Lichenicola cladoniae: one gene and its partners. The protein of the gene in region 1 interacts with the protein of each later gene in a pairwise test. Links are inferred from orthologs where the notes say so. Each region holds a gene or a part of one and is shown in the gene's direction. Other genes may lie near its edges. The genes, in order: HN018_RS06400, HN018_RS08565 and glnK.

Region 1 (3,657 bases):
GGGGTGCATGTGGCGCGCCTCGCAGGGGTCCCGGAACCGGTCGTACGGCGGGCCGGCAGGCTGCTGGCGAGCCTGGAAAAAACCCGCGCTGCGTCTAAACCGCCACTACCTTTGTTCGCTGCGGCCGGTTCGGCCGTGCCCGGGCGGGATGCTGAGCCCGACACGGAAACATCGACTTTCGATCCGTCCGAGATCGCGGCACTGCGGATTGCGATGGATGCGATCGAGCCGGATCAGCTGACACCGCGCGAAGCGCTCGACGCGCTCTACCGGCTGAAATCGATCTTTGCTGCATCGCACGATGTTGCTGTTGCAAGCAGCGTCGACACGCTATTCTGACTGACACTATGCCGATAGCCGCATCCATGTTCACGGATTCCGGGGACGCGAACCGCGCCCTCACCTCATCCCTCGCCAGGCCAGCGGACGCCGGACCCACACCGAGGGGTGCGGCGATCGCGCTGTTCCGCCGTCATCTGGCCCGTATCCAGCAGGGCGTGCGCGACGAATTCGAGCAGCATCGCGTGGATGGCGAGCGGGCTGCCCAGATGCTGGCAGGCCTGACCGACGGCCTGATCGCGGCCCTGCACGACTTCACCATGAACGACGCGCTGCAGGACGAGATCGCGGCGGCGCGGCTCGAACTGCCCGATGCGGCGACCGGCATGGAGCTGGCGATCGCCGCGACCGGCGGCTATGGCCGCGGCACGCTGGCACCGTTCAGCGACATCGACCTGCTGTTCCTGACCGACGAGGAACCATCGCCGGTGATCCTGGCCGCCGTCGAATTCATGCTCTACTTCCTGTGGGATCTCGGCCTCAAGGTCGGGCATGCGACCCGCTCGGTCAGCCAGTGCATTGCCGAGGCGGCGGACGACACCACCATCCGCACCACACTGCTCGACGCGCGCCGCATCGCGGGCGACGATGCGCTGTTCTCGATGTTCCAGGCCCGCTACATCGTCGCGTGCGTCGAGGCCGGGGCCGGCGGCTTCATCGCCGACAAGCAGCGCGAGCGCACGATTCGTCACCAGCGCTATGGCGAGAGCCCGTTCCTGGTCGAGCCGAACATCAAGGAAGGCCGCGGCGCGCTCCGCGACCTGCAGACGCTCTACTGGCTCTGTCGGGACACCTTCGGAACGCGAAACTTCGCCGAACTGGCCCGCCCGAGCGGGCCATACCAGCGCACTCCCGGCCTGCTGACCGAACAGGAAGCCAAGCGGGCCCAGCGATCCTGGGACTTCCTGTGGACCGTGCGCTTCCACCTCCACTACATCGCCGGTCGCGCCGAGGAACGGCTGACCTTCGACATGCAGCCTGTCGTCGGCGCCCGCATGGGCTACACGCGCCATGGCCGCCAGGTGGGCGTCGAGCGCTTCATGCGCCATTACTTCCTGACCGCGCGCGAGGTGATGCGCCTCACCCATATCCTCGAGCCGCAGGTGCTGCGCGAGGCGCTTGGGGCACCGGCGGTGGTTCCGCAGGTCGATGCCGCCCTGCGCAAGGCGGGCTTCGTCCTTGCGGACGGGCAGATCATGCCGGCGCCGGGCGTGTCGTTCGACGAGCAGCCGATCATGATGCTGCGGCTGCTCGCCTATGCACGGGACCGCAAGCTCGCGATCCATCCGCTGGCGATGCACCTGCTGATCCGCTGGGAACGTCGCGCCGCGTCGCTGCGCGGCAACGCCGAGGCGAACCGCATCCTGCTCGAACTGATCTGCGGCGAGCGCCCGAACCGCAAGCTCGCCAGCGAGATGGACCGGGCGGCGCGCGAGGAGGAGATCCGCCGCGGCGAGCCGGCGCGCTCCGCGGCACGCTGGCTGCACGTGCTGAACGAGACCGGGCTGCTCGGCCGGCTGATCCCGCCCTGGTCGCGCATCGTCGGCCAGATGCAGTTCGACACCTACCATGTGTTCACCGTCGACGAGCACACGATCGAGGCGGTTCGCATCCTGGGGACGCTCGAGGCCGGGCTGCTCGCCGAGGAGACCCCGGTCGCCAACGACCTCGTCGAGGATCTGCAATCGCGGCGCGCGCTGTATGTGGCGACGCTGATGCACGACATCGCCAAGGGTCGCGGCGGCGATCATTCCGAGCTCGGTTCGGAGCTGGCGCTGGAGCTCTGCCCGGCACTCGGCCTGTCGGCGGAAGAAACCGAAACCGTGTCGTGGCTGGTGCTGCATCACCTGCTGCTCAGCCAGACCGCGTTCCACCGCGACATCGACGATCCCAAGACCATCCTCGACCTCGCCGACACCATCCAGTCTCCCGAACGACTGCGTTTGCTGCTGGTCCTGACCATCATCGACATGCGGGCGGTAAGCCCGAAGGTCTGGAACAACTGGAAGGCGACGCTGCTGCGAGAACTGTATGCGCGCGTGGCAGAAGTCCTGGCCGGCGGGCTCGCCACCACCGAGCGCGACGTGCGGGTCGCCCGCGCCAAGGAGGCGGTCAGCGGCCTGCTCGAGGAGGACGGCTTCGCCGGCACCGAGATCGCCGACTTCCTGCAGCTCGGCTATGGCGGCTACTGGCTGTCGTTCGATCCGGACATGCATGCGCGCCATGCCCGCATGATCCGCGAAAGCACGCTGCGGGACTCCGCGCTGACCGTCGATACGCAGCCGCTGCCGGCCCGGGCCGTCACCGAAGTCACCATCTACACCAGCGACCATTCCGGCCTGTTCAGCCGCATCGCCGGCGCGCTGGCGGTTGCCGGCGCATCGATCGTGGATGCACGCATCCACACCATGACCAACGGCATGGCCCTCGATACCTTCTGGGTGCAGGATTCCGCCGAGGACACGTTCGACGCGCCGCACCGGCTGGCCCGGCTGACCATCCTGGTGGAGCAGGCGTTGTCCGGCCGGATCAACCTCGCCGACGAGATCGCCAAGGCGTCCGGTGGAATGATGGGGCGGCGCATGCGCGCGATCCACGTGCCGCCGCGAGTGGTGATCGATAATCGCGCCTCCAACGCGCACACGGTGATCGAGGTGAACGGCCGCGACCGGCCGGGCCTGCTGCACGACGTCACGGCGGCAATCAGCCAGCAGGGGATGCAGATCGCGTCGGCGCATATCACCACCTACGGCGTCCGCGCCGTGGACGTGTTCTATGTGAAGGACGTGTTCGGCCTGAAGATCACCAACGAGCGCAAGCTCGACGAGCTGCGGCTGGCGCTCGTCACCGTGCTGACGCGGGCCGAGGAGGCGGCGATAGGCGCGCCACCACCGGGTCCGTCGCGCAAGCGGAGCGGTGCCGCCGCCTGATCAGGGGCGCATATTCGCCGCCTATCACCCCGATGCCTGCAGCCGAAGCGCCCCGGCGAGGCGCGCGACCGGATCCTGCCAGGCGGCGGACGGCGCGAGCGGTTCCCGCTGGCGAAACTGGCGCAGCGATGGATACCAGAGGCTCGTATCGTCCGGCCCCGCGAAGCCGTCCTGCCAGCGCCAGTCGCCGCCGAAACGGTTGAGCAGCCAGACCGGACGACCCAGCGCCCCTGCGAGATGGGCGATCGCGGTATCCACGCTCACCACCAGGTCGAGCTGGGCGATCAGCGCGGCTGTCACGCCCAGATCGGCCAGCGGCACCGGCGGCCGGGAGAGCGTCAACCCGGTCGGGGGATCTTCGCCGGCCGCCTCGCCCTGCTGCAACGAG
Region 2 (2,948 bases), 450 kb from region 1 along the record:
CGCGGAGCACCGACTCGCGCTTGCAGAACGCGAACCGGACATAGTGATCGGGTGCATCGGGCTGGTCGTAGAAGGCCGAGACCGGGATCGCGGTGACGCCTGCCGCCTCGGTCAGATGTTCGCAGAACGCCACGTCGTTGCCGGTGAAGCCCAGCCCGCGGAAGTCGGCGATCAGGAAATAGCTGCCGTGCGACGGCAGCACCGAGAAGCCGATCTCCTCCAGCCCCGCCGCCAGCAGGTCGCGCTTGCCCTGGAGCTCGCTGGCCAGCGCGCCGAAATAGGCATCGTCCTTGTCGAGTCCCAGGGCCACAGCGCGCTGCAGGTTCGGGGGCGTGGTGAAGGTGAGGTTCTGGTGCGCCTTGGCGACCACGGACGCGAGATGGGCTGCCGCCGTGACGTAGCCGACCTTCCAGCCGGTCAGGGAGAAGCTCTTGCCGGCGCTGCCGATCCGCAGGCAGCGCTCGCGCATGCCCGGCAGCGTCATCAACGGCGTATGGCGGGCACCGTCGAAGGTCAGGTGCTCGTACACCTCGTCGCACACCGCATAGGCATCGTGGCGCTGCAGCAGGCCGGCGATGAACGCCAGCTCCTCGGCATCGAACACCTTGCCGGCCGGGTTCATCGGGCTGTTGAGCAGGACCGCCTTGGTCCTGGGTCCGAACGCCGCTTCCAGCTCGGCCCGTGGCAGCACCCAGTCGGGCGGGGTGAGCCGGACCAGCCGGGGGATACCGCCCAGCAGCCGGACTGCAGGCACATAGGTGTCGTACAGCGGCTCGAACAGCACCACCTCGTCGCCGGGGTCGATCAGCGCGGCGAGGGTGGCGATCAGCGCCTCGGTGGCGCCGGACGTGACCACGATCTCGGTCACCGGATCGACGTCGAGGCCATAGAAGCGACTATTCGCGCGCGCCACCGCCTGCTTCAGCTCGGGCAGGCCGGTCATCGGCGGATACTGGTTGCGATTGTCGAGCAGCGCATCCGCGGCGGCCTGCACGATATCCGCCGGGCCCTCGGTATCCGGGAAGCCCTGGCCGAGATTGATCGCGCCATGTTTCACCGCAAGGGCAGACATGACGGTGAAGATCGTCGTGCGCGCCTCGGAAAGCTGGCTGTTCAGGGGTTTCATGCAAATGGGCCTCGGCATCGGGTCGGCACCGATCATGGCGCAAAGCGGCGGCGACCGCGATTGCCGCGACCCGCGCCCCGTGCGAACGTGCCATGACCAGGGCGGGCGCCGATAGCGGGCGCCGGAAACGCGCCGTGACGAAGAAGGGCGGTCATGAAAAAGATCGAGGCCATCATCAAGCCGTTCAAGCTTGATGAGGTGAAGGAGGCGCTGCACGAGATCGGGTTGCAGGGGATCACCGTCACCGAGGCGAAGGGGTTTGGCCGCCAGAAGGGCCATACCGAGCTGTATCGCGGCGCCGAATACGTGGTCGATTTCCTGCCCAAGGTAAAAATCGAGGTGGTCTGCGACGACCGGATCGCCGAACGCGCCGTCGAGGCGATCGTCGAGGCGGCCCGCACCGGCCGCATCGGCGACGGCAAGATCTTCGTCTCCAGCCTTGAGGAGGTGGTGCGCATCCGCACCGGCGAACGCGGCGAGGATGCGATCTAACTGATTTCCCGGTTCAGGCGGATCCCCTCGCCTCGTTCCGCTGAACGACTTCATCCAGGCCCACCCGGACCACGCGATCCAGTCACGGTCCGGCACCAACCAGTTTCTCGAAGCGAGCCGGCCGCACCATGCGGCTGTCCCAAACAGCAGAGTGTCAACGGATGGCCAAGAAATCTTCTCATTCCGGTGCGGAGCCCACGCCCCTCTCCAGCAACGTCGCCAAGGTGATGGAGCTGTTGCAGGAGCATTCGGTCGAGTATGTCGACCTGCGGTTCACCGACCCCAAGGGCAAGTGGCACCACACCACCCAGCATGTCTCGACCATCGAGGAAGACGTGTTCCGTGACGGCTTCATGTTCGACGGATCGTCGATCGCCGGCTGGAAGGCGATCAACGAGAGCGACATGATCCTGATGCCGGATCCCGACAGCGCGGTGATGGACCCGTTCTCGGCCAAGCCGCAGATGATCCTGTTCTGCGACATCATCGAGCCCTCGACCGGCCAGCTCTACAACCGCGACCCGCGCGGCACCTGCAAGCTCGCCGAGCAGTACCTGAAATCGACCGGCATCGGCGACACCGCGTTCTTTGGCCCCGAGGCCGAGTTCTTCATCTTCGACAGCGTGAAGTTCGGCGTCGGCCCGAACTACTCCTCCTACCAGCTCGACAGCATCGAAGGCCCCGGCGCCTCGCTGAAGGACTACCCGGAAGGCAACATGGGCCATCGCCCGACCGTCAAGGGCGGCTACTTCCCGGTGGCCCCGGTCGACAGCGAGAACGATTTGCGCGCCGAGATGCTTTCGACGATGGGCGAGATGGGCCTGCCGATCGAGAAGCACCATCACGAGGTGGCGCAGTCGCAGCACGAGCTCGGCACCAAGTTCACCACGCTGCTCAAGGCAGCCGACTACATGCAGATCTACAAATACTGCGTGCACAACGTCGCGCACTCGTACGGCAAGACGGCGACCTTCATGCCGAAGCCGGTGTTCGGCGACAACGGCTCCGGCATGCACGTGCACCAGTCGATCTGGAAGGACGGCAAGCCGGTCATGGCCGGCAACGGCTATGCCGACCTGTCCGACACGGCGCTCTATTATATCGGCGGCATCATCAAGCACGCCAAGGCGCTGAACGCCTTCACCAACCCGTCGACCAACTCCTACAAGCGCCTGATCCCGGGCTTCGAGGCGCCGGTGCTGCTCGCCTATTCGGCGCGCAACCGCTCCGCCTCCTGCCGCATCCCGTATGCGACCAGCCCGAAGGCGAAGCGCATCGAGGTCCGGTTCCCGGATGCGACCGCCAACCCGTATCTCGCCTTCTCGGCGAT
Region 3 (2,884 bases), 720 kb from region 1 along the record:
GCGTGCAGGGCGCTCAGCGGGTAGAGCCAGCGGCGCCCGACCAGCCGGATGTCGCCCAGGTGTGAGCCGAGCCGCCGCTGGATCTCGTTGGCATAGTGGGTGTCGTCGAGCGCCATCAGCTTGCGGGCGACGGCGTCGCGTTCGCTCCAGACGATCGCCGACAGATGCGGGGCGCCCTCGGTCGGAGCCATCGGCAGTTGCGCGAACGGGCCACCGGGCAGGAAATGCTCGAGCGCGTGATTATGGTGCGGCTTCGTGTGGGCGATTGCGCAGACCAGGCCGGCCTGGCGATAGCCGAATCGGGTGACGGCGATCCCGGCCTGCCGCCGCAGCGGGCTCTCGCGTCCCTCCGCCGCCACCACCAGCTGGGCGCGTATCGTGCGACCATCGGTCGTGCGCACGATGGCGGCCTGATCGGTCCGGGTGACCGAGGCCTCGGTGGGAGCGGCGACGACGATCGCGGGCATCGCGTGCAGCGTCGCGTTCAGCGCCACCCGCAAGCTGCGCGCCTCGGTCATCCAGCCGAACGGCTCGCCGACCTCGTGATGGTCGAAATGCAGGAACAGCGGCGAAGCCGGCTGCCCCGGCTTGCCGTCGGATACCCGGATGCCCTCGATCGGGCAGGACGGCAGCGGCAGGTGGCTCCACACGCCGGCGGCCTCGAGCAGGCGCCGCGAACTCGCGGCGATCGCATAGGCGCGGCCATCGAAATCCGGATGTTCCATCGGCGGAAGTGCCGCCCGGTCGACGATCGCCACCGGTAAGCCGGCGGCGCCAAGACGGCAGGCGAGGGTGGCGCCGACCGGTCCGGCACCGACGACGCAGACGGCGACGTCCAGATTGGTGTTACTCATCTGCAAGGCTCCAGAAACTATTCATCGGTCCGCCACACGGTGGTGCGCGTAATATGGGCGTCGCGCCGCCGATCACTGCACCAATTTCGTGCACGACCGCGACTTTCTAGGTTCGTGCCGGCTCATCGTCGCTCGTGGCGAATCTGTGGCATGGATTTTGGAACGATTGCGTGCCAAATCGAGAGATGCTCCGGCGCGGCGTTGGAGAAGGTTCGTCCGGCCCGGCATGTGCCGATCAGCCGTCGTGACCAGGCAGAACAAGAAGAGAGAGGTGCGATGAAGCTCGTCACAGCAGTCATCAAGCCCTTCAAGCTCGATGACGTAAGAGAAGCGCTGACACCGCTTGGTGTTCAGGGACTCACGGTCTCCGAGGTGAAGGGATTTGGTCGCCAGAAAGGCCAGACCGAAATCTACCGCGGCGCGGAGTACCACGTCAGCTTCCTGCCGAAGGTCAAGATCGAGGTCGCCGTGTCCGACGACATGGTGGACCAGGTGGTCGAGGCCATCCTGCAGTCGGCGCACACCGGCAAGATCGGCGACGGCAAGATCTTCGTGAGCGAGATCCTCAGAGCCATCCGGATCCGTACCCGTGAGACCGGCGAGGATGCGCTGTGAGGGACACCACTCCGATGCACGTTGCCCCCGCGGCTCGATCGCCGCTGTCCTCCAACATCCGCACCGGTATCGCAACAGGCTCGGCGCTTGCGGCCATCATGCTGCTGGCCTTCGCTCATCCGGCGCTGGCCGCCGATGCCGCGCCCGCTGCACCCGTGGCGCCTCCGAAGATCGATTCCGGCGATACCGCCTGGATGCTCACCAGCACCGCCCTGGTGCTGATGATGACGGTGCCCGGCCTCGCGCTCTATTACGCCGGCATGGTGCGCAAGAAAAACGTCCTCGCCACCTTGATGCAGGCTTTCGCGATCTGCTGCCTGGTCACCATTACCTGGGTCGTGGTCGGCTACAGCCTGACCTTCACCACCGGCTCGGCCTACATCGGCGATTTCTCGCGCTTCATGCTGCATGGCATGGCCACGAACATCACCAAGGGCTCCGACATCGGCTTCACTCTCGGCGCGGGATCGTCCAATCCGACGGTCACGACGATCCCCGAGAGCGTCTACATGATGTTCCAGATGACGTTCGCGATCATCACCCCGGCGCTGATCGCCGGCGCGTTCGCGGATCGCATGAAATTCTCCGCCATGTGCGTCTTCATGGTGCTGTGGTCGATCGTCGTCTACGCGCCGATCGCGCACTGGGTCTGGAGCCCGATCGGCTGGGTCGCCGCGTTTGGCGCGATCGACTTCGCCGGCGGCACCGTCGTTCACATCAATGCCGGTATCGCCGGCCTGATGTGCGCGCTCGTGCTCGGCAAGCGCACCGGCTACGGCCATGACGACATGTCGCCGCACAACCTCACCTACGCGGTCATCGGCGCATCGCTCCTGTGGGTTGGCTGGTTCGGCTTCAACGCCGGCTCCGCGGTCGGCGCGAACGGACGCGCCGGCATGGCGATGGCCGCAACGCAGATCGCGACCGCGGCAGCAGCACTCGGCTGGATGTTCGCCGAGTGGATCATCAAGGGCAAGCCGACCGTTCTCGGCATCATTTCCGGCGCGGTTGCCGGACTGGTCGCGATCACCCCGGCTTCGGGCTTCGTGCTGCCGGGTGCTTCGATCATCATCGGCCTCGTCGCCGGTGTCGGCTGCTACTTCGCGGCAACCAGCCTCAAGCATCTGCTCGGTTATGACGACAGTCTCGATGCGTTCGGCGTGCACGGTATCGGCGGCATCATCGGTGCGTTGCTGACCGGCGTGTTCGCCTATGGCCCTCTTTCGGCAACCGATGCGTCGCCGGCCGGCGTCGTCGGGTCGTTCGCCCAGTTCATCATCCAGGGCAAGGCCGTCCTGGTGACCGTGATCTGGAGCGGCCTGCTTTCATTCGTCCTGCTGAAAGTCATCGACTGGACCATCGGTCTTCGCGTCAGCCATGACGACGAGGTCGAAGGTCTCGACATGACGCTGCAC

What was found.
Region 2: the proteins of HN018_RS06400 (region 1) and HN018_RS08565 interact in binary tests that used the Escherichia coli proteins (3 or more experiments, as listed by UniProt). The link is inferred for Lichenicola cladoniae from one-to-one orthologs.
Region 3: the proteins of HN018_RS06400 (region 1) and glnK interact in binary tests that used the Escherichia coli proteins (3 or more experiments, as listed by UniProt). The link is inferred for Lichenicola cladoniae from one-to-one orthologs.

What each region holds. Positions count from the first base shown.
Region 1 is NZ_CP053708.1:1,397,340-1,400,996, reverse strand. Bases 1-3,469 are described here. They hold HN018_RS06400 ([protein-PII] uridylyltransferase), read left to right. Parts: upstream 1-365; coding sequence 366-3,269; downstream 3,270-3,469. Other genes in these bases: HN018_RS06395 (tetratricopeptide repeat protein), read right to left, coding at 3,294-3,469; mutS (DNA mismatch repair protein MutS), read left to right, coding at 1-339. Also shown: more of HN018_RS06395, read right to left, coding at 3,470-3,657.
Region 2 is NZ_CP053708.1:1,849,926-1,852,873, reverse strand. What follows is about bases 189-2,948. They hold HN018_RS08565 (P-II family nitrogen regulator), read left to right. Parts: upstream 189-1,279; coding sequence 1,280-1,618; downstream 1,619-2,948. Other genes in these bases: glnA (type I glutamate--ammonia ligase), read left to right, coding at 1,780-2,948; HN018_RS08570 (aminotransferase), read right to left, coding at 189-1,126. In the rest of the region: more of HN018_RS08570, read right to left, coding at 1-188. UniProt on the Escherichia coli protein: P-II indirectly controls the transcription of the glutamine synthetase gene (glnA). P-II prevents NR-II-catalyzed conversion of NR-I to NR-I-phosphate, the transcriptional activator of GlnA. When P-II is uridylylated to P-II-UMP, these events are reversed.
Region 3 is NZ_CP053708.1:681,272-684,155, forward strand. What follows is about bases 1-2,799. They hold glnK (P-II family nitrogen regulator), read left to right. Parts: upstream 1-1,130; coding sequence 1,131-1,469; downstream 1,470-2,799. Other genes in these bases: HN018_RS02990 (UbiH/UbiF/VisC/COQ6 family ubiquinone biosynthesis hydroxylase), read right to left, coding at 1-854; HN018_RS03000 (ammonium transporter), read left to right, coding at 1,484-2,799. Outside these bases: more of HN018_RS03000, read left to right, coding at 2,800-2,884. UniProt on the Escherichia coli protein: Involved in the regulation of nitrogen metabolism. Regulates the activity of its targets by protein-protein interaction in response to the nitrogen status of the cell.